DNA from 3 places in the Paenibacillus sp. TSM33 genome. Region 2 is predicted to be linked to each of the others. Evidence: riboswitches for the same ligand, from Rfam matches in the RefSeq annotation. Region 2 holds a riboswitch; each other region holds the start of a gene.

Region 1 (6,367 bases), on a different contig from region 2:
ATTGACGATGAGTTGCTCGCCCAGGCCGAAAAACAGTTTCCCAACATTGAATTAAAAACTCAAAAAATAGGCGGTGACTTTAAAGCCAAACTGAAGACAACGCTCGCAGCTCGTTCCGGTGAACCGGATATCGTAGCTCTGAACGACTGGATGGTGGAGCTGTTCCCCAGTGCAGATCGTTTTTATGATTTAAGGGAACTCGGAGCAGACCGCCTGAAAGATCAATATTTGGAATGGAAATGGAATCAGGGCATCACCCCTGAAGGTAAAATGATTGCATTTCCCATGGATACTGGGCCTACCGCCCTCTTCTATCGTAGCGACCTGTTTGAACAGGCAGGCTTGCCTAGTGATCCTGAGCGAGTCAGTGCCTCGATCCGCACATGGGATGATTACATGGCAGCCGGAGAACAACTTCAGCAGAAATTCGGAACCCGTTCGTTTTTAGCCGATAATATTGTAAACGTTTACAATCAAGTGCTCGCTCAACATACAAACCTGTACTTCAAGCCGGATGGAAGTTATATCGGCAATCAATCTCCTGACATCCGCCTAGGCTGGAAAACCGCGGTGGATTTCCACAGGAAGCATCTGCTCGCCAATGCGGATGGCTGGACTCCTGAATGGAACGCTTCGGTCAATAACGGTAAAATCGCCTCGTTCGTAGGGGCAATCTGGATGAAGCAAGTTCTCACAGAAGCCGCACCGGATACAGCGGGCAAATGGAGAGTCGCCCGGGCTCCTGGAGGAGACGGCAATCTGGGAGGGTCTTTCATCTCTATCCTCAAATCCAGCCAACACCCCAAAGAAGCCTTTAAAGTTCTGACCTGGCTGCAAAACCCGGAACACCAACTGGAAGCCTACCATAAAATCGGGCTGTTCCCATCCACTCCCGGCGTCTATGACGATCCCGTGATGAAGACACCCGAATCCTTCTTTGGTGGTCAGGCCACTGGCCTCATTTTTGCCGCCTCCGCACGTCATGTGAAAAATAGCTATTTCGGCGAGCGCTATCCTGTCATCCACGGCATTGTGACCCGTCGTCTTGCCAATGTGGCCAAACAAAATGCCGATCCCGACTCATTATGGACGGAAACAATGCAACGAATTGAACGGGAATTACAGCGGTAAAAAACAAAACTTCAAAAAAGGCGTGTGGACAATATGCTGAGAGAAATCTGGAAGCACCGGGCCGTTTATGCTGCGATCTCTCCATTTTATTTGCTGTTTGGCATCTTTGGCTTGTTTCCGATTGGCTTTTCATTGTACCTGGCGTTTCACAAATGGGACGGGATCGGAGACATGACCTACAACGGCTGGGGCAACTTTCGTTACCTTGTGACAGACAACGAATTTTGGCAGGCTGTAGGTAATACGTTTGTGATCTGGGTGTACGCCACGATTCCAATGCTATTTCTAGCACTCATTGTTGCCTTTCTGCTTTATGCCCCTTTTGTGAAAATGCGCACCTTATGGCGAGTTGGATTCTTCCTGCCCAATGTGACATCTATTGTTGCTGTGGCCATCATCTTTGGCGCCTTATTTGCCAACAATTTTGGCTTTCTCAACTACCTTTTGCAGCTCTTGGGACTACCTATGATCCAATGGCTGAATGTGCCATGGGGTATCCAAATCGCCATTTCTTCCATGGTCGTCTGGAGATGGATGGGCTACAACGCCATTATCTATCTGGCTGGGCTCCAGAGTATCCCACATGTGCTGTATGAGGCCGCCAAAATAGACGGGGCAACCGGAGCGCAAGCTTTTTTCCGCATCACCATTCCCATGCTGCGCCCAGTCATTTTGTTTACGGTCATTACGTCCACCATCGGTGGCATGCAGCTGTTCACCGAGCCACAGGTCCTGGTCGGTAATGACGGCGGTGCCGGGGCAAGTGGCATGACCATCGTTTTATACCTGTACCGCGAGTCGTTCATTAACAACTATTTTGGATATGGCGCTGCTGTCGGATGGGGCATGTTTCTCATTATTGCTCTATTCTCCATCATCAATTGGAAACTCGTTCAAGGTAAAAAATAACGATGGAAGGAGCTTTACCACATGATGCAGACACGTGCAAGATCCATTGTTTTATATGCCGGGCTGTTGGTAGGTATCATCCTGTCGATGTTTCCATTTTACTGGCTGATTGTTATGGCAACCCGTACGACCTCAGACATCTATCATTTTCCGCCACAATTGTGGTTCGGCAGCCACTTCCTGGATAACATCACGAGAGTACTGCAGCAGATTGATTTTACCGGCGCCTTTTTTAATACCCTTTTTGTAGCCACTTCTGTTACCATATTGGTGCTGTTTTTTGATTCACTGGCCGGTTTTGCATTCGCAAAGTTTGATTTTCCGGGCAAAAAGGTGCTATTCGTCATTCTGCTAGGAACAATGATGGTCCCTTCACAACTTTCGCTCGTTCCCTCCTTTGTCATGATGGCTTCCTTTGGATGGGTAGGTACGTTCAAAGCGCTCATCATCCCGGGTATGGTAAATGCCTTCGGCATTTTCTGGATTCGCCAGTATGCAGAAGAATCCATTCCCAAGGAGCTGCTGGATGCGGGACGTATGGACGGGTGCAGCTTTTTTCGGCTGTACTGGAATGTAGCACTGCCAATTTTACGCCCTGCGTTCGCTTTTCTCGGCGCATTTACCTTTATAGGAACTTGGAATGATTACTTATGGCCGTTAATCGTTTTAACGGATGAGCGCAAATTCACACTCCAGATTGCATTGTCTCAATTGAACGGGATTTACAATACGGACTATGCGATGGTCATTGCTGGCACCCTGCTGGCTGTACTCCCGCTTATTATTTTGTTTCTTTTCATCAGCCGCCAATTTATTTCCGATCTTGCCGCTGGAGCGATCAAAGATTAGCTTCACTTGATTCCCCTTATTCTTTTCTTGTATAATGGTTAATCGTCATTTCAAATAGCTTACATGGCCAAGTCAGATATTTAATGGGCTAGTCAAGATAAGAGATTACCATGTGATTGAAACGGCACCTAAGCTGCTGGAGGATTTGCACAACTATGAGCATCGCGAAACGATATTATATGCTGGGACGATTGCCCTGAACGGTACGCTGCAAATGGGCTACTTCGGGGATTGGGCTTCGCATACCATTGAACATGCACTATCTGCTGTATATGATATTCCTCATGCTGGCGGTCTAGCGATTCTGTTTCCCAACTGGATGAGACATACAGTGGATCAGGATGCTGCACGCATGAAGCGGCTGATGCTCAGTATGTTCGACTTGGACACTGTAGGTAAAACTGACAGAGAAATTGCCTTGGAAGGTATTGACCGTCTAAGTGCGTTCTGGACAAGTCTTGGTGCCCCTTCTACCCTGGCCGATTACAACATTAATGATGAACAATTGGAAAACATCGCAAGCATTGCGGCCCGTGAAATGGAGCACGGAGGTTTCGGTAATTATCAAAAGCTGAAACAGGAAGATATTTTAGCTATTTTGCGTGCATCGTTATAACAATTAAAAGGGAGTGTCCTCAAGCCTGTGATGGCTGAGAACACTCCCTTTTAGTATTTATGAATTCACCGTTTGTCCTTTTTCTTCTACTTGGATAGCCGCCCCTACATTGGCACCTGCAAGAATACCCTTGTCCTTATTAGGATACAAAGAATTCATATAGGTTCGGGTTTCTGCAACGACAATTCCCGACAAGCCGAGCAGTGCAATTAGGTTTGGAAAAGCCATCATTGCGTTAAAAATATCCGCCAGCAGCCAAATCGCATCCAGTTTAATGAACGCGCCCCCGCCAACCAGTACAATGAACAAATAACGATAAGGCTTGATCCACTTAACCCCAAGCAAGTATTCAACACAGCGTTCCCCGTAATAGTTCCAGCCGAGCATGGTGGTGAATGCGAACATAATCAGGATGATGGTGAGCAGCTCTGCTCCCAGCGGAAATGCACTGGAAAAGGCTTGCTGAGTCATCAAGCCTGCATCGGTAGGCCCGCTCCACACCCCGCTAACCAGTAACGTCAACCCGGTCATCACACAAATAACCATCGTATCAATAAATACGCCTGTCATGGAAATCAGCCCTTGTTCTGCAGGCCATTTGGTTTTGGCAGCCGCGGCTGCAATCGGTGCGCTGCCCAATCCAGCCTCATTGGCAAAAATACCTCTGGCTACCCCGCTGCGCATCGCCAGCATAATCGTAGCTCCTGCAAATCCACCCGTTGCCGATGTAGTTGAAAATGCCGAATGAAGCACAAGCGCGATGGCAGCAGGAAGCTGGTCAGCAAACCGAATCAGTACAATAATACAAATCAGTACATATAGTCCTGTTTTAAAAGGAACAACCTTCGTCGATACCTTGGCAATGCTTTTGAGTCCTCCAATGGTCACAAGAGCTGTAAGGACAGCAATAGTCAATGCTGTTACAATCGGCGGAACGCCAAAACTATTTTCAGTCGAAGATACAATCGCCTTGACCTGAGGAAATGTTCCAATTCCGAACAACGCTACCAGCATTCCCGAAAAAGCAAACAACATTGCCAATGGTTTAAAACGGCGTCCAAGGCCTTTTTCAATATAATACATCGGACCGCCGGAGAATTGTCCATTCCGATCCTTCACCCGGTATTTTACCGCAAGTACACCTTCTGCGTATTTCGTCGCCATCCCAAAAAAGGCTGCAACGACCATCCAGAACAAGGCCCCTGGCCCGCCCAGCTTAATGGCTGTTGCTACACCGACAATACTTCCTGTACCGACGGTAGCCGCCAGAGCCGTACTCAAAGCCGCAAAGCTGCTTACATCCCCGCTACCTTCGTTCGGTGCCTTACCGATGAGCTTGATCGCCAGGGGCAGGCGGAATACCTGCAACATTTTTAGACGTATGGTCAGCCATAACCCCGTTCCCATCACAAGGATGATGAGAGGCGCCCCCCATATCCAACTGCTAATCGTTTCTAACACATGTACCAAATTCATTTCAACCCGCTCCTCCAGCATATTAGAAAACAAAAAAGAGTCAAATCTGTTGATTCGACTCCTGGAGAGGTTAAAGGCACGAAAAATACAACCATCTTGTGCAGGATTCACCTCTAAAAGCTCATAAAAAGCCTAGGGCACTCCCTGTCACAGGTTATTCGCGTCTCTGTCCTTTTGCCTGAGAGTTTAAGCAGATGTGATCTGCGGTGCACCTTCGGCGCCCAATTAAGGGTCTCTCCAGAGTTCTGTCCGTTTACGGTCCCTGCTCGTTGCTGTAAATCAGCCTAAGCACCTGAGAGTTTTGCCCCTTCGGTTGGAACTTTCATTCCATCTCCCGCAAACATCAACCAGACATATGAAATTTTTATTCATTATACAGAAAAATTTCAGTTTATTACAAGTGAAAAATTTGTGAAGCCCTCTGAAAGAATCGATAGGGTATCTATACAAAAAGCGGGTACAGCAGATTGCATCCTGAGGATTTTCTCTGCTGTACCCGTCAAAACGATATGGAATTACAATTCTTCACCGTTGGTTGCTATCACATTTTTATACCAGTTAAATGAGTCCTTTTTGGAGCGTTGAAGCGTTCCGTTACCGTCATCATCCAGATCAACGTAAATAAATCCGTAGCGCTTGGACATTTCGGACGTAGACATGCTCACAAGGTCGATAGGACCCCAGCTGGTGTAACCAATTAGATCAACACCGTCAGCAATCGCTTCCTTCATTTGGGCAATATGCTGACGCAAGTAATCAATGCGATATGTGTCATGCACAGAGCCGTCTTCTTCTACCTTATCATACGCACCCAGGCCATTTTCTACGATGAACAGCGGCTTTTGATACCGATCATAAAACGTATTTAGTGTAACACGCAGGCCGATCGGATCGATCTGCCATCCCCAGTCGGAAGACTGCAAATATGGATTTTTCACACCGCCAATCAGGTTCCCCGCTGCCTTCTCTCCTTCTGGACCTGCCGATACGGTCAAGGTCATGTAGTAGCTAAATGAGATAAAATCGACCGTGTTATTTTTCAAAATTTCGGCATCGCCGGATTCTGTTTGGATCACAATATTATTCTCTTCAAAATAACGGTTCATATAGTTGGGATATTCCCCACGTGCATGCACATCCGTAAAGAACAGGTTCATTTGATTTTCATGCTGTGCTTTCAGGATATCCTCTGGGTTACACGTATGTGGGTAGCTTTCAATGCGTGCCAGCATACAGCCGATCTGAGCGCCCGGAATGATTTCATGTCCCCGTTTGGTGGCCAATGCACTTGCTACAAATTGATGGTGCAATGCTTGATATATCGCTTGTTGCTTGTTTTCTACACGGTCAATAACCACACCGCCGCCTGTAAACGGGCTCATGGTC
Region 2 (6,367 bases):
CTATCACCAGTATATGGATATATCAATTAAGATTATGCTATCAACATCATTTAAAAAATCAATGATCCAGCAGTGGTGCGACCTTCTTGGCACAAAATGTAATCAAATAACCAACCACAGGTTAATTTTCATCACAAAAAAGCCGTTTGATCCCCTACAAAGGATCAAACGGCTAACTAGCACCCAACAATTCACACTGAATTTTTTACATTTATTACGAAGCCGCTCCATAGGAACCCGACTTGAACGTTTTTGGATCGTACCATTTGTAGCCTGCTGCTGGAGCAGACCAAGGCTCTGGTTGCGGTTCCGTGGAAGCCGCTGGCTCCTCAAACGGCAGAAGCTTCGTCGGTTGATCCAGCGTTAAGCCTGCCACATCGGATAATTTGGTGTAATCCTGCTTCCATGCAAGCCATTGGACCGTTTGCACCAGGAAGGTGGCATCGTCCACTTCCTTGAACCCATCATATGTCTTTTTCGACTGTCCGTTTTCCTCACGTGCATATTTCGGTGTTGCATCTTCTACAGGGGAAGAATCACCGATAAATGCTGCCTTGCCCTGACCCACCTTGGAAATCGCAGCATAAGGGCCTTCCGCACGGCCCCCGCCGTTATAGACACCTTGGTCTACAGCATTGCCCCATTTCTTCGTACCTGTAGGGATATAGGCAATTCCTTTGGCTTTGGTAGGATCAATAATAGCCAGCGTAGATCCGGCATGCATAGCAATCGAGCGTACACCCTTGGTAATACCGAAGGATTGATCTGCGGCTACAATGTCCGTAGCATTCACATCGCCAAGCGCATTATAACGGAAACGAACACCAAAGTTGGTTGCCAGCCAATCGGAGCTAGTTAACCCTTGCATCGCTGGTGATGCTGCTTCTTCTGCAGTCATGCCTTTTGCCGGATTCGTATAGGCTCCACGACGGTAGCCATTCATAACCTCGGAGGAATCCCAACGGTTTTTGTTACGGTCTGCATTATAGTGATCGGAGATGAAGAAGACACTTCCCCCGTTATTCACATATTGCAGCAGGGCAGCCTGCTCAGATGCCTTAAAGGCAACATTCGCCTCACCAATGATGAACACATCATATTGGCGCAGCTTATCATAGGTTATGGCCTGTTCTCCATAAGTAAAAGGAATAGGGCGATTCAATTGGTCCACTGTAAAGCCTACATTACGCAGTCCATTGGAAAAATCAGAGAAGGCGCCCTCAATGACCCAATCTGCTGCCCCAGCTGTCTGGGCGTGCGTATTATCGAACAGCACCTTTTTACCTTTGCCGTCCGGCAACGTCGAGCCAGGTTGACTTGGATTGCCAGGATTAGGTTCACCCGGCTCGCTTCCATTCACCAGTTCCACAGCGCTCGGGCTTTTTACTCCACCAAAATTATTGTAGGCGCCAAGCGTACCTGTCACACGAATTTTGCTGCCAATCAGCTCAGGATGGCCTGTTAGCCCAAATTGCCCTCTGTACGCTGATGTCAGCTGTACATTTAATAGATTAGACGTGCTACGTTCACTGGCCTGGTCGGCAATCAGTACGTTAAAATCATTTGCAAACGGAGCAGAAAAATTAGCCGTTTTCGATCCGGTAGCATGTCCGACGATGTAGCCTTCCACCGTCACTGTACCTCCACTGCCTTGGCGCTGAAGTGCTTCGTCTACCGTCAATGCTCCCTCTGCCTTGACCTGACCGAATGGAACGAAGATCCCAATCAGCAGCGATACGATCGCTGCCAGATGCAGCACCCCTTTCAAGCGTGAACCTGTGAACCGCAAGCCTTTTACCATACGTCAATATCCCTCCTATAATTCCATAAATGTACTTGTCCTCTATCAGATTAGCTGTCAATCTTCTAATTCCTTCCTGATTTCATCCATAATTATGTAAATTTTAATCTTTGTTATCGAAAAATCGCCTGTTTATGTAAAATTTAATCCCTGCGATTGACACCGAGCACGGCATACATTACGCTAAGAAATATATGTAGAACGGTATACGCGAATGAAGATGACGGGAGAGTCTGTCCAGGGGCTTACACGCTGGCGGCACCGAAGGAGCAAGACGCCAGCACCCGGCTGGCGGATAATCTCTCAGGTCCATGTATCGTCATCTGACGCAACTCTGGAGAGAGCGCAAGCCACCCAAGGGGTAAGGCGGTAAGAACACCGCACGAAACTCTCAGGTAACGAGGACAGAGATAAGGGAAACTTCCTTATCCTGTCCTTTTTTGCGCTCACATTGTACGTCAGCATTAGGAACCGTCATAGCCGCGCACAAACGCGGAAATACCATATACTATGGTACTAGAACATACAGGGGGTCACACCATGCGTTTCAAAGATGTATTTTCCATTATCGGTCCGGCCATGACCGGACCTTCCAGTTCACACACCGCAGGCGCGGTGCGGCTTGCACGCGTTGCCCGTCACTGGCTCGGGTCGCAGCCTGACCGCGCCCGCATGACATTGTACGGCTCCTTCGCTGACACATACAAAGGACACGGTACAGACCTGGCGCTCATCGCAGGACTGCTTAATTACGATACGGACGACCATCGAATTCCAGATGCCGAGCAATGGGCGGAGCAGGCAGGAATGGACGTGGAATTTGCCGTCAGCGGCCTACCCGCGCCCCATCCGAACACCGTCCGTTTTGAGCTGTGGAAGGGTGAGGATCAGCGCACATTGCTGGGCTCCTCCATTGGCGGCGGCAGCATCCATGTCCAGCAGCTCAATGAATTCCGAGTCAACCTGACCGGGGAACTGTCTACGTTAGTGCTCCTTCACTCGGATAAACCCGGTACATTAGGTGCGGTGACTTCAGCACTCGGCGCTGCCGACATTAACATTGCCTATATGCATGTGGATCGCAAAGGCCGGGATGGTGAAGCACTTACAGCCATCGAAACGGACAGTCCTCCTACGGCTGAACTGATCGCAAAACTACGATCCTTACCACATATGTACGAAATTAAAATGATTAATTTGAAAAAAGGAGCTGAATCTGATGCGATTTAGCCATCTGCATGAAATCAGCGCCATATGCGCGGAGGAATCCACCACGATTGGCCGCCTGATGATTCAAGAGCAGGTACAAGAGACGAATACAACGGAAGAAGAAATCTTCCGCCAAATGTCTGAATATTATGAAGTCATGAAGGAGGCCGTTCATCGTGGTCAGACGCAAGACACCGTATCCCGCAGCGGATTAACGGGCGGCGACGGCAAGCGTCTGGCCGAGTATCTGCGGACAGGGGAAACCTGCTCCGGCGACGCCTCCGCACTCGCCATGGCTTATGCGCTCTCCGTGTCGGAGGTTAATGCGTCCATGGGGCGTATTGTGGCTACGCCCACTGCTGGCTCTTGTGGAGTCATCCCCGGTGTGTTCATTAGTGCGCAGGAGCGGTTCGGCTGGGATGATGAGCATATGGTGCACGGCTTGTTCGCAGCCGGAGCCATTGGCTACGTCATCGCCAATAATTCCTTCATTTCCGGCGCGGAGGGAGGCTGTCAGGCTGAGATTGGCTCAGCCATCGGGATGGCCGCTGGCGCGATGGTCGAGCTACGCGGCGGCACACCTGAGCAGGCCGTTCACGCCGTAGGCCTAGCGCTCAAGAACACGCTCGGTCTAATTTGCGACCCCGTCGCCGGACTCGTCGAGATTCCATGCATCGTGCGCAACGGACTGGGAGCCGTGACCGCACTTGCCGCAGCGGATATGGCTTTGGCAGGCGTGCGCAGCGCCATTCCGTCTGACGAAGTCATTGACGTAATGCTTGAAGTCGGCAGCGCAATGCCATCAAAGCACCGCGAGACCGCCAAAGGCGGCTTGGCCCAGACACCCACTGGCAAGCGTTTGACCGAATCACTGACACGCAACACACGGGCCAAGAAGCATAAGTCGTAGCTTCTAAGCTTTAAAAAATAAAAGAGCAAGCATGTCGTCTCTAGACGTATGCTTGCTCTTTTTCTTTTCAGTCGATTACAGATTACTGAACGGTCACCTGTACCTTCGTCATTTTACCTGCATATTTCACGGTAATTACAGCTTTGCCCTTGCCCTGTGCTTTAATGTTACCGTCTTTGACCGTCGCAACAATAATTCTGGATGAGGACCAGACAGCCGGCTTGGAAACATCTTTTTCCGACTCATCCTTATACGTGGCTGTAGCTGTAACCTTAGCCAACTGCCCTGCCTTCAAAGTCAAGGCGACTTCGTCCGTTTGTAAGTATTTAAGCGTATCAACATCAACAGGCACGCTGATCACTTTCCCACCGAACTTCGCCTGAATGTTAGCTTTACCGTAGCTGACCGCGGTAACCTGACCCTTTTTGACGGTGGCTACCTTATAATTGGAGGTTTTCCATTCAGCTTGAGTTGTAACATCCTTTTCTTTACCATCACTGGATTTAACCACAATCGCAATCGTTTTTTGATCCCCGGATTTCAGTGATAATGCAATGGCATCCGCTTCAATCTTTTGCGCTACGTCTACTTCTACCGTAAATGTAATGGTTTGCTTGCCATATGAAGCAGTGATCGTTGCCTTACCGCTAGCATTCGCTTTGATCAAACCCTCGCTAACTTCAACTACTTTTACATTGCTAGTAGTCCAAGTGGCGTCCTTGGTTACGTCTGTTTTTGTACCGCCACTCTTAACGCCTGTTACTTTCAGTTGCTTCGTTTCCTGAGCGCCGAGTGCAATTACGCGCGAGTCTGTTTCCAGACGATCTACAAGGCCCACTTGTACGTTTATCGTCAGTTTTTTGCCGTTATAGGTCGCTGTAATAACCGCTTTACCGGCTGCTTTACCCGTAATCGTTCCTTTGGACACAGAAGCAATATCTTCCGCGCTTGAAGCCCACTCCGCATCCTGTGTTACGTCTTCCTTGCGCCCATCCGCATAAGTAGCCGTCAGAGTCGCAGTATAATCCTCATTAATATCAATCGTCGCCGTTTTGGAGGACAAAGACAGATCACCAGGTACATTTACAGATACCGTAGCTGTGGCTGTTTTGCCGCCATAAGAAGCTGTGATCGTAGCCTCACCTGTTTTATAACCTGTGACTTCCCCCGCGCTGACAAAAGCGATATCTTCATTGCTGGACTTCCACTCTGCCTTACTTGTGATATCTTCTTCCGTACCTGTCACGTACGTTGCAGTCAGCTTGAGCTTCTTGGATTCCTTGGCGTTCAAGCTCAGCTTGTCCTCGCTCAAATCCAGAAATCTAGAGGTTTCGACATCTGTCTTGATCGAAACTGTCTTATCTCCATACTTAGCAGTCACTGTAGCTGAACCCGCTCCAATGGCCATAATGGTTCCTTTATTCACTGTTGCAATTTTTTCATCGCTTGATGTCCAAGTAGCTTTATCTGTGATATCTGTTACCGTTCCATCCGGGTACACAGCAGATACCTGTATTTTTTTTGATCCATCCAAACGGAGAAAAATGTTGGTTTCGCTGGCTTTCAGCTTATTCGTCTGATCCACATCCACCGCAATCGTAGCGGACATCGTGCCATATTTACCTATAATTGTCGCCTTCCCTGTGCTATAGCCGGTAATAGTGCCTTTCAGAACATCTGCCACGGCTGTATTGCTGGAGCTCCACTCGGCAGACTCTGTAACATCCTGAGTCGATCCATCTGGGAACATGGCTGTCAATTTAACCTTCTCCGTATCTTTCAACAAAAGAGAAACCTCTGATGTACTGGCATCCAGCCGTTTAACCTGCTCCACCTGTACAGCAATCGTTACGTTCTGTTGTCCATAAACAGCCTTAATATTAGCTGAACCTGCTCCCTGAGCAGTAACTAATCCGTTGACTACAGTCGCTACCTTCTGATTATCCGAAGTCCAGGCCGCATCACCTGAAACCTGAGCTGTTGTATTATCACTGTAAGTCGCTGTCAGATCAATCTGTCCTGTACCGCTTGAACGCAAGTTCAGGCTTTGTACATTGGATGTCAGCGCCTTAACCTTTTTCGTTACATGTACCTGAACTGACTGTACCTTCTCCTTATAGGTCGCAATCACAGTGGCTTCCCCTTCAGCTTTGGCTGAAACTGTACCATTATACACTGTAGCAATAGATGTATTATCACTTTTCCAATCTGTGCTGACGGTTACATTCGAGGTTGTCCCATCGCTATAAACAGCCGTTGCCGTCAACGCAGCTGTATCCCCCTGTTGCAAAGTTACCTCGTTAGACGAAAGGACGATCTTGGAAAGCACTGCTTCTGCTGCAGATGCAAACCCTGCATATGATGTAAAACTTGAAATCAGGATGACCAACGCCAGAAAACCGGACCATCTATTCTTCAAAATCTAATTCCCTCCCATTTCAAAGCTA
Region 3 (6,367 bases), on a different contig from region 2:
GTCCTTGTACTGACATTGATCTTCTCGGCAATTTCCCCGGCCGTAACCTCTTGGGGCTGCTCCAGAAGATACTCTACGATGTCAGATTGTCGTTTCGTAATATTCATAAGCGCATACCGTTCCTTCCCAAGCTCTCATCCCATCCAGCAGGAAATACAAACTGTATACAGCCGGCCTGACTTTATGGGGATTAAGAATCGGATTTTAGCCGTTCAACCAGCGCTTCGTACTCAGGGCTCTTCAGAAAATTGTCAATGGAAATGTGCTCAGCATTCGGGGCTACCGTTTTAGCCCGGTCTGTCAACGTTTTTTGTGTAATGACAATATCCGCATCCTGTGGAATTTCACTGATGGCCGTATTCGTTACCGTAACGCCCACGCCCGCCTGTTTCATTTTCTTGCGTAAAATTGAAGCTCCCATGGCGCTTGAACCCATACCTGCATCACAGGAAAAGACAATTTTGTTCACTTCGGACTTATCTTTGTGCATTCGATCTGCAGCAGCCTCGACAGTACGACCAGACGCATGGTTACTTCCCACTACAGCGTCGTTAGCACTAGCACCCTTGCTTTGATTTTTCATATCTTTCAGGCGGGATGCAGCTTCCTCCAGCCCCTCTTCCTTTTGCTTACCTGTCTTGAGCAATACTGCGGCAACAGCAAAGGATACGACTGCAGCAGCGACCACACCGCTCAGCATCGACAAATATCCGCCTTTTGGTGTCATCAGGAAATAAGCAATGATACTGCCTGGTGAAGGAGCAGCAACCAGTCCGGCACCTGTCAACATAAAGCAGAAGGTTCCCACAACGCCCCCTGCTATAGCTGCGAGAATCAGAATCGGCTTCATCAAAATATAAGGGAAATAAATTTCATGAATCCCGCCGAAAAAATGAATGATGACTGCACCAGGAGCAGACGACTTCGCAGAGCCTTTACCGAACAGGCAATAGGCCAGCAAAATACCGAGGCCCGGCCCAGGATTGGATTCAAGCATGAACAAAACGGATTTTCCTGTTCTTGCAGCTTCCTCCAGCGCAATCGGACTCAATACTCCGTGATTCAGTGCATTGTTGAGAAATAATACTTTTCCGGGCTCAATAATGAGATTGACAAGCGGCAGTAGCCCTGCGTTCACGAGGAACTGTACCCCTGTCGACAACACTTGACTAATGGTTTGCACGACCGGACCGATCGCCACATGCGCTAGCAGTGCTAGAATGGCACCGATAATGCCAGCCGAGAAATTATTGACCAGCATTTCAAAACCTGATCTGACTTTGCCTTCAATGGCTTTATCGAACTTCTTCAATATCCAAGCAGCCAGCGGACCAGCTACCATCGCACCCAGGAACATGGGGATATCGGCCCCCACAATGACACCCATCGTCATAATGGCACCGATCACACCTCCACGCTGTCCGTGAATCATCGTGCCTCCTGTGTAACCGATCAGCAGCGGCAGCAAATAATTTTTCATCGGATCAACCAGCTGTGCAAAACCCTCGTTCGGGAACCACCCAGTCGGAATAAAAAGTGCTGTAATTAATCCCCATGCGATAAAGGCTCCCATATTGGGCATAACCATACCGCTGAGAAAACGGCCAAAACGCTGAACGGCGACACGGGCACCACCGTTTGAACTGGACTTTGTGTCCACTGTGCTCATATCCATATCCTCCTTGTGAGTAAATAGCATCACTACCTTTTCTTAAAATTCATACTAAATGACAGCGCTATCTTCATCAACGAAATGAAAACGTACTTTCGTCATGAACATTGATGACAACATTTAAATTTAAAGTAACGACAAGGCATTATACCTGCATAATTCTTCTTAATATGACCGATATCAATAGAAATTAGTCGAAAAAACAGTGCTGTACATCTGTGCAATTGTATAGAGGAGTTCTCCTCTAAATCTGATTGAGTTACGTAAATACGTCTTCTAAAAGACAACAAAAAAATAGCCGCCATGTCAGAACATAGCGACTATTTTATACACAAAGCGAGCGGACTAACGATGCTCTTATTCAAATCAATATCCATATAAAAATTTAGAATAAAGCGCTAATATTTCATCCTGTATTGCTCATTATTGCTCATCCAAAATCAACTGCTCGTACTGATCTGCAGACAGCAGCTTGCCCACAGCTTCCTCGACATCATTGCCTATCTCTACTTCGATCATCCATCCCTTCTCATAGGGAGATTCATTCACCAGCTCCGGTGTGCTTTCCAGAGCTTCATTCACTTTCAATACAGTTCCCGCCACCGGAGCAAAAAGATCGGATACAGTCTTCACCGATTCAATTGTACCAATCTCTGCCCCCTGTTTAATCGTTGCTCCCGCCTCAGGTAATTCCACAAAAACAATATCACCCAGTTGATGCTGTGCAAAGTCTGTAATGCCGATCCGCAACGTCCCGTCCGCTGTGCGCTGAACCCACTCATGTTCGTCTGTATACCAAAGTTCCTGTTTCACTTCACTCATCTTGCTTTCCCCTCACTTCCACATGAATAAAATGTTTTTAATCACCTGTATTAGACAGGTTAAGATTATGACAACAAGAACACTCATGTCAATAATACTAACAAAAATACTTCATGTTATCTCGTATAGCATAGAATATTAAAAAATGATAACTTGTAACAAACGCTTACATATCCTTATTTATACATTAAATGTTTTTTGGATTGTTTTATATGACATTTTTATTGACATTTTGAATGAATTTGCGTATTAATGGGTTATAGCAAATGCTTTTGGAAATACCCCGACAACTGCAAACGCGGATGAACGCGGAGGGAGAGACTACCAAAAAGATTCGCATAGCCGTTGTCGCTTGTGAGACAGTTGTGCACGCGAATCGGATCAAGTTGTTATCTGCAAAACCGGGTAACGTACCGTTGATCCAAAAGGTAGCGCCGAAGGAGTAAACTTGCATTGCAGGTGAATCTCTCAGGCAAAAGGACCTCTGCCGGACGCATCTCTGGAGAGCATTCGCGATTAGAGCGGATCACCCAAGAGGAAACCTGGTTCATACCGGGGTAACTTTCTGGTATCAAGGACAGAGCTGAAAGAAGAGTATGGACTGCCGTCTATACGTTTCTTTCAGCCTGTCTTTTTTGTTTAGCCGATTACACTGGATAGGAGTGAAAAAATGTCTAATTTGCGAAGAACACCATTATTTTCGTCCTACGGGACGCAGCCCGGGGTTCGTTGTATTGACTTTGGCGGGTGGGAGCTTCCCGTTCAGTTTAGCGGCATCCAAAAGGAGCATGAGGCCGTCCGGCAACGTGCGGGTTTATTCGATGTCTCGCACATGGGCGAGTTTTTGGTTGAGGGCAAAGAAGCCGAGGCTTTTTTGCAACAGGTAACCACAAATGATGTCAGCCAGTTGGAACCGGGCCAGGCACAATATTCACTCCTGTGTTACCCCGATGGAGGCATAGTGGACGACTTGCTTGTATACTGCAAAGGACCCGAGCGCTATATGCTCGTTGTGAATGCCTCCAACATCGACAAAGATTGGGATTGGCTCATGCGCCACGTACCTACATCGGTTCATCTGGAGAATGTATCTGATGCGATAGCATTGCTGGCATTACAAGGACCGGAAGCAGCACGTATTGCCGCAGCCGTGACAAATGCAGATATTACGAATCTGGCATCTTTCCGATTCCATGAGAACGTGCAATTGTTCGGAGCAAAAGCGCTCGTCTCCCGAACCGGATATACCGGCGAAGACGGTTTTGAATTTTATATACCTGCTGAGGAAGCACCCGCCGTGTGGGATGGTTTGCTTCGTTGCGGTGAATCGTATGGGCTAATTCCCGCTGGGCTTGGTGCTCGCGATACACTGCGGTTTGAGGCACGGCTGCCGCTGTACGGACAGGAGTTATCTGCCACGATTTCACCGCTTGAGGCTGGTTTAGGTTTCTTCGTCAAGCTGAATAAAGGAGATTTTATCGGCAGGGAAGCACTGCAACGCCAGAAAGAACAAGGAATTCCTCGCAAGCTGATCGGGCTGGAAATGATTGACCGCGGTATCCCGCGCGCTCATTATCCAGTCTTCGCGGAGGGCCAACATATCGGTGAGGTCACAACGGGGACTCAATCGCCCACCTTGAAGCGCAATCTGGGGCTGGCCCTGGTGGACAGTCGTTTTAGCACCCTATCTACACCGCTGGAGGTCGAAATTCGTGGTAAACGCCTGCGTGCGGAAGTGGTCCCAGCCCCCTTTTATAAACGGTCACGCTGATCTTAATCCTCATCACTCTAAAAAAGCGATCATGTCTGATATATACTTCTTGATTTTGAATTCACGACTATTGATGAACTAATCTTCAATTTTAAACTTTGCTTTTCCGAAAGGAGCCAGAATCTATGAAGCAGCATCGCTATCTCCCTATGACCGAACAAGATCAAACCGAAATGCTGCGTGTGGTGGGCGTATCATCCATTGATGATTTATTCAGTGACATTCCAGAGGCTATTCGATACCAAGGAGAACTCCCTCTTTCCTCTCGGCTTGACGAAAGAGCCTTAACTCGCCACATGGCCGAGCTGGCCAGACACAACGCCAATACAGACACACATACCAGCTTTCTTGGTGCAGGTATTTATGATCATCATATTCCGTCCGTCATTCAGCACATCACCTCACGTTCCGAATTTTACACAGCCTACACCCCCTATCAGCCGGAAGTAAGCCAAGGCGAGCTGCAAGCCATTTTTGAATTCCAGTCATATATTTGCGAATTGACAGGCATGGCAGTAGCTAATGCCAGCATGTACGATGGAGCGACAGCTCTAGCGGAAGCGGGCTCACTGGCCGCCGCAGCCACGCGCCGTAAACAGCTTATCGTATCAAGGTCTGTCCATCCAGAGGCACGCCAGGTATTGGCAGCCTATGCGCGCGGATTGGACTTGGACATCGTGGAGATCGGCTGTTCGGACGGCGTAACGGATGTCGATGCGCTTGCCGCGGCCGTATCGGAACAGACGGCGGCTGTTTTGATCCAAAGCCCCAACTTTTTTGGAGCCGTAGAAAATCTGAAGCCGATGGCTGACCTCATCCATGCACACCAAGGGCTTATGGTTGTCAGTGCCAACCCATTGGCACTTGGCTTGCTGGAGGCGCCCGGCAAGCAGGGCGCGGATATTGTTGTAGGAGACGCGCAGCCGCTTGGGATCTCGTCCTCTCTCGGTGGTCCAACCTGCGGTTACTTTGCCGTTTCTCAGGCACATATGCGTCGTATCCCTGGGCGTATCGTAGGCCAAACCACAGACCGTAACGGCAAACGCGGCTTCGTGCTGACCTTGCAAGCGCGGGAACAGCATATCCGCCGCGAAAAGGCTACTTCTAACATTTGTTCCAACCAAGCGTTGCTTGCTTTATCTGCATCTGTGTACTTGTCTGTCATGGGTAAACAGGGTATCCAGGAAGTAGCCGAGCTAAATTTGCATAAAAGCCGCTATGCATTAGAACAATTGCTGAGCTTGAAAGGCGTAACTGCCTCATTTCACGCACCGACCTTTAACGAGTTTGCCCTTAGGCTGCCTGAAGGTACGGATGTGAGCAAACTTCAGGACAATCTGCTAGCTGCTGGATTTATCGCAGGCTATGATTTGGGCCGGGACTATCCGGAACTTGCGGGTCACATGCTGATTGCCGTGACGGAGCAAAGAACCAAAGAAGAGATTGACCAATTTGTACACACCTTGGAGGGATTGCTATGACACACACCGGACCCGATCAGAAACAAGAGCTGTTGAAGGAGCACGATCAAGCGCTCATTTTTGAATTGAGCCGTCCGGGTCGCATCGCTTATTCCCTTCCCGGGTGCGACGTTCCTCGTCGCCCGGTGGCAGAGCTTTTGCCGGATTATGCGCTGCGCAGCGAACCTGCGGCATTACCCGAGGTATACGAAGTAGATGTTATTCGCCATTATACCGCCCTGTCCCAGCGCAATTTTGGCGTCGACAACGGATTTTATCCGCTCGGCTCCTGTACGATGAAATACAATCCGAAGGTGAATGAGGATGTCGCCCGTTACGCAGGCTTCGCTAAAATTCATCCATATCAGCCGGAGAATAGCATCCAGGGGGCTATGGAGCTGCTACATACGCTCCAAAACGATCTGGCTGCGTTGACCGGGATGGATGCCGTCACACTCCAGCCCGCTGCTGGCGCCCATGGCGAATGGACCGGGCTGATGATGATTCGCTCGTACCACGAGAGCCGTGGTGAGCGACGTACCAAGGTGCTCGTGCCGGATTCCTCGCACGGTACGAATCCCGCCAGTGCAACCGTCGCGGGCTTCGAAACAATCACCCTTCCCTCCACCCCTGAGGGGCTGG

What was found. A riboswitch is a leader RNA that binds a small molecule or an ion and turns the genes downstream of it on or off. The one in region 2 is predicted to bind glycine.
Region 1: linked by a shared signal. The riboswitch ahead of ACN6NF_RS19315 (alanine/glycine:cation symporter family protein) and the one ahead of sdaAB (L-serine ammonia-lyase, iron-sulfur-dependent subunit beta) in region 2 are both predicted to bind glycine.
Region 3: linked by a shared signal. The riboswitch ahead of gcvT (glycine cleavage system aminomethyltransferase GcvT) and the one ahead of sdaAB (L-serine ammonia-lyase, iron-sulfur-dependent subunit beta) in region 2 are both predicted to bind glycine.

The regions. Positions count from the first base shown of each region.
Region 1 covers NZ_JBLZXB010000018.1:64,932-71,298, forward strand. The annotation lists gene ACN6NF_RS19295 (ABC transporter substrate-binding protein) at 1-1,131, shown strand, start outside; gene ACN6NF_RS19300 (carbohydrate ABC transporter permease) at 1,165-2,040, shown strand; gene ACN6NF_RS19305 (carbohydrate ABC transporter permease) at 2,062-2,889, shown strand; partial or broken gene ACN6NF_RS19310 (NADH-dependent alcohol dehydrogenase) at 3,002-3,505, shown strand; gene ACN6NF_RS19315 (alanine/glycine:cation symporter family protein) at 3,563-4,981, opposite strand; glycine riboswitch at 5,138-5,232, opposite strand; glycine riboswitch at 5,244-5,328, opposite strand; gene ACN6NF_RS19320 (glycoside hydrolase family 1 protein) at 5,497-6,367, opposite strand, start outside.
Region 2 covers NZ_JBLZXB010000005.1:12,419-18,785, reverse strand. The annotation lists gene ACN6NF_RS01740 (DUF6359 domain-containing protein) at 215-1,801, opposite strand; glycine riboswitch at 2,016-2,130, shown strand; gene sdaAB (L-serine ammonia-lyase, iron-sulfur-dependent subunit beta) at 2,342-3,031, shown strand; gene sdaAA (L-serine ammonia-lyase, iron-sulfur-dependent, subunit alpha) at 3,021-3,920, shown strand; gene ACN6NF_RS01725 (Ig-like domain-containing protein) at 4,003-6,339, opposite strand.
Region 3 covers NZ_JBLZXB010000017.1:1,404,702-1,411,068, forward strand. The annotation lists gene ACN6NF_RS18170 (BglG family transcription antiterminator) at 1-107, opposite strand, end outside; gene ACN6NF_RS18175 (PTS mannitol transporter subunit IIBC) at 191-1,669, opposite strand; gene gcvH (glycine cleavage system protein GcvH) at 2,096-2,494, opposite strand; glycine riboswitch at 2,887-2,988, shown strand; glycine riboswitch at 2,989-3,085, shown strand; gene gcvT (glycine cleavage system aminomethyltransferase GcvT) at 3,165-4,265, shown strand; gene gcvPA (aminomethyl-transferring glycine dehydrogenase subunit GcvPA) at 4,391-5,746, shown strand; gene gcvPB (aminomethyl-transferring glycine dehydrogenase subunit GcvPB) at 5,743-6,367, shown strand, end outside.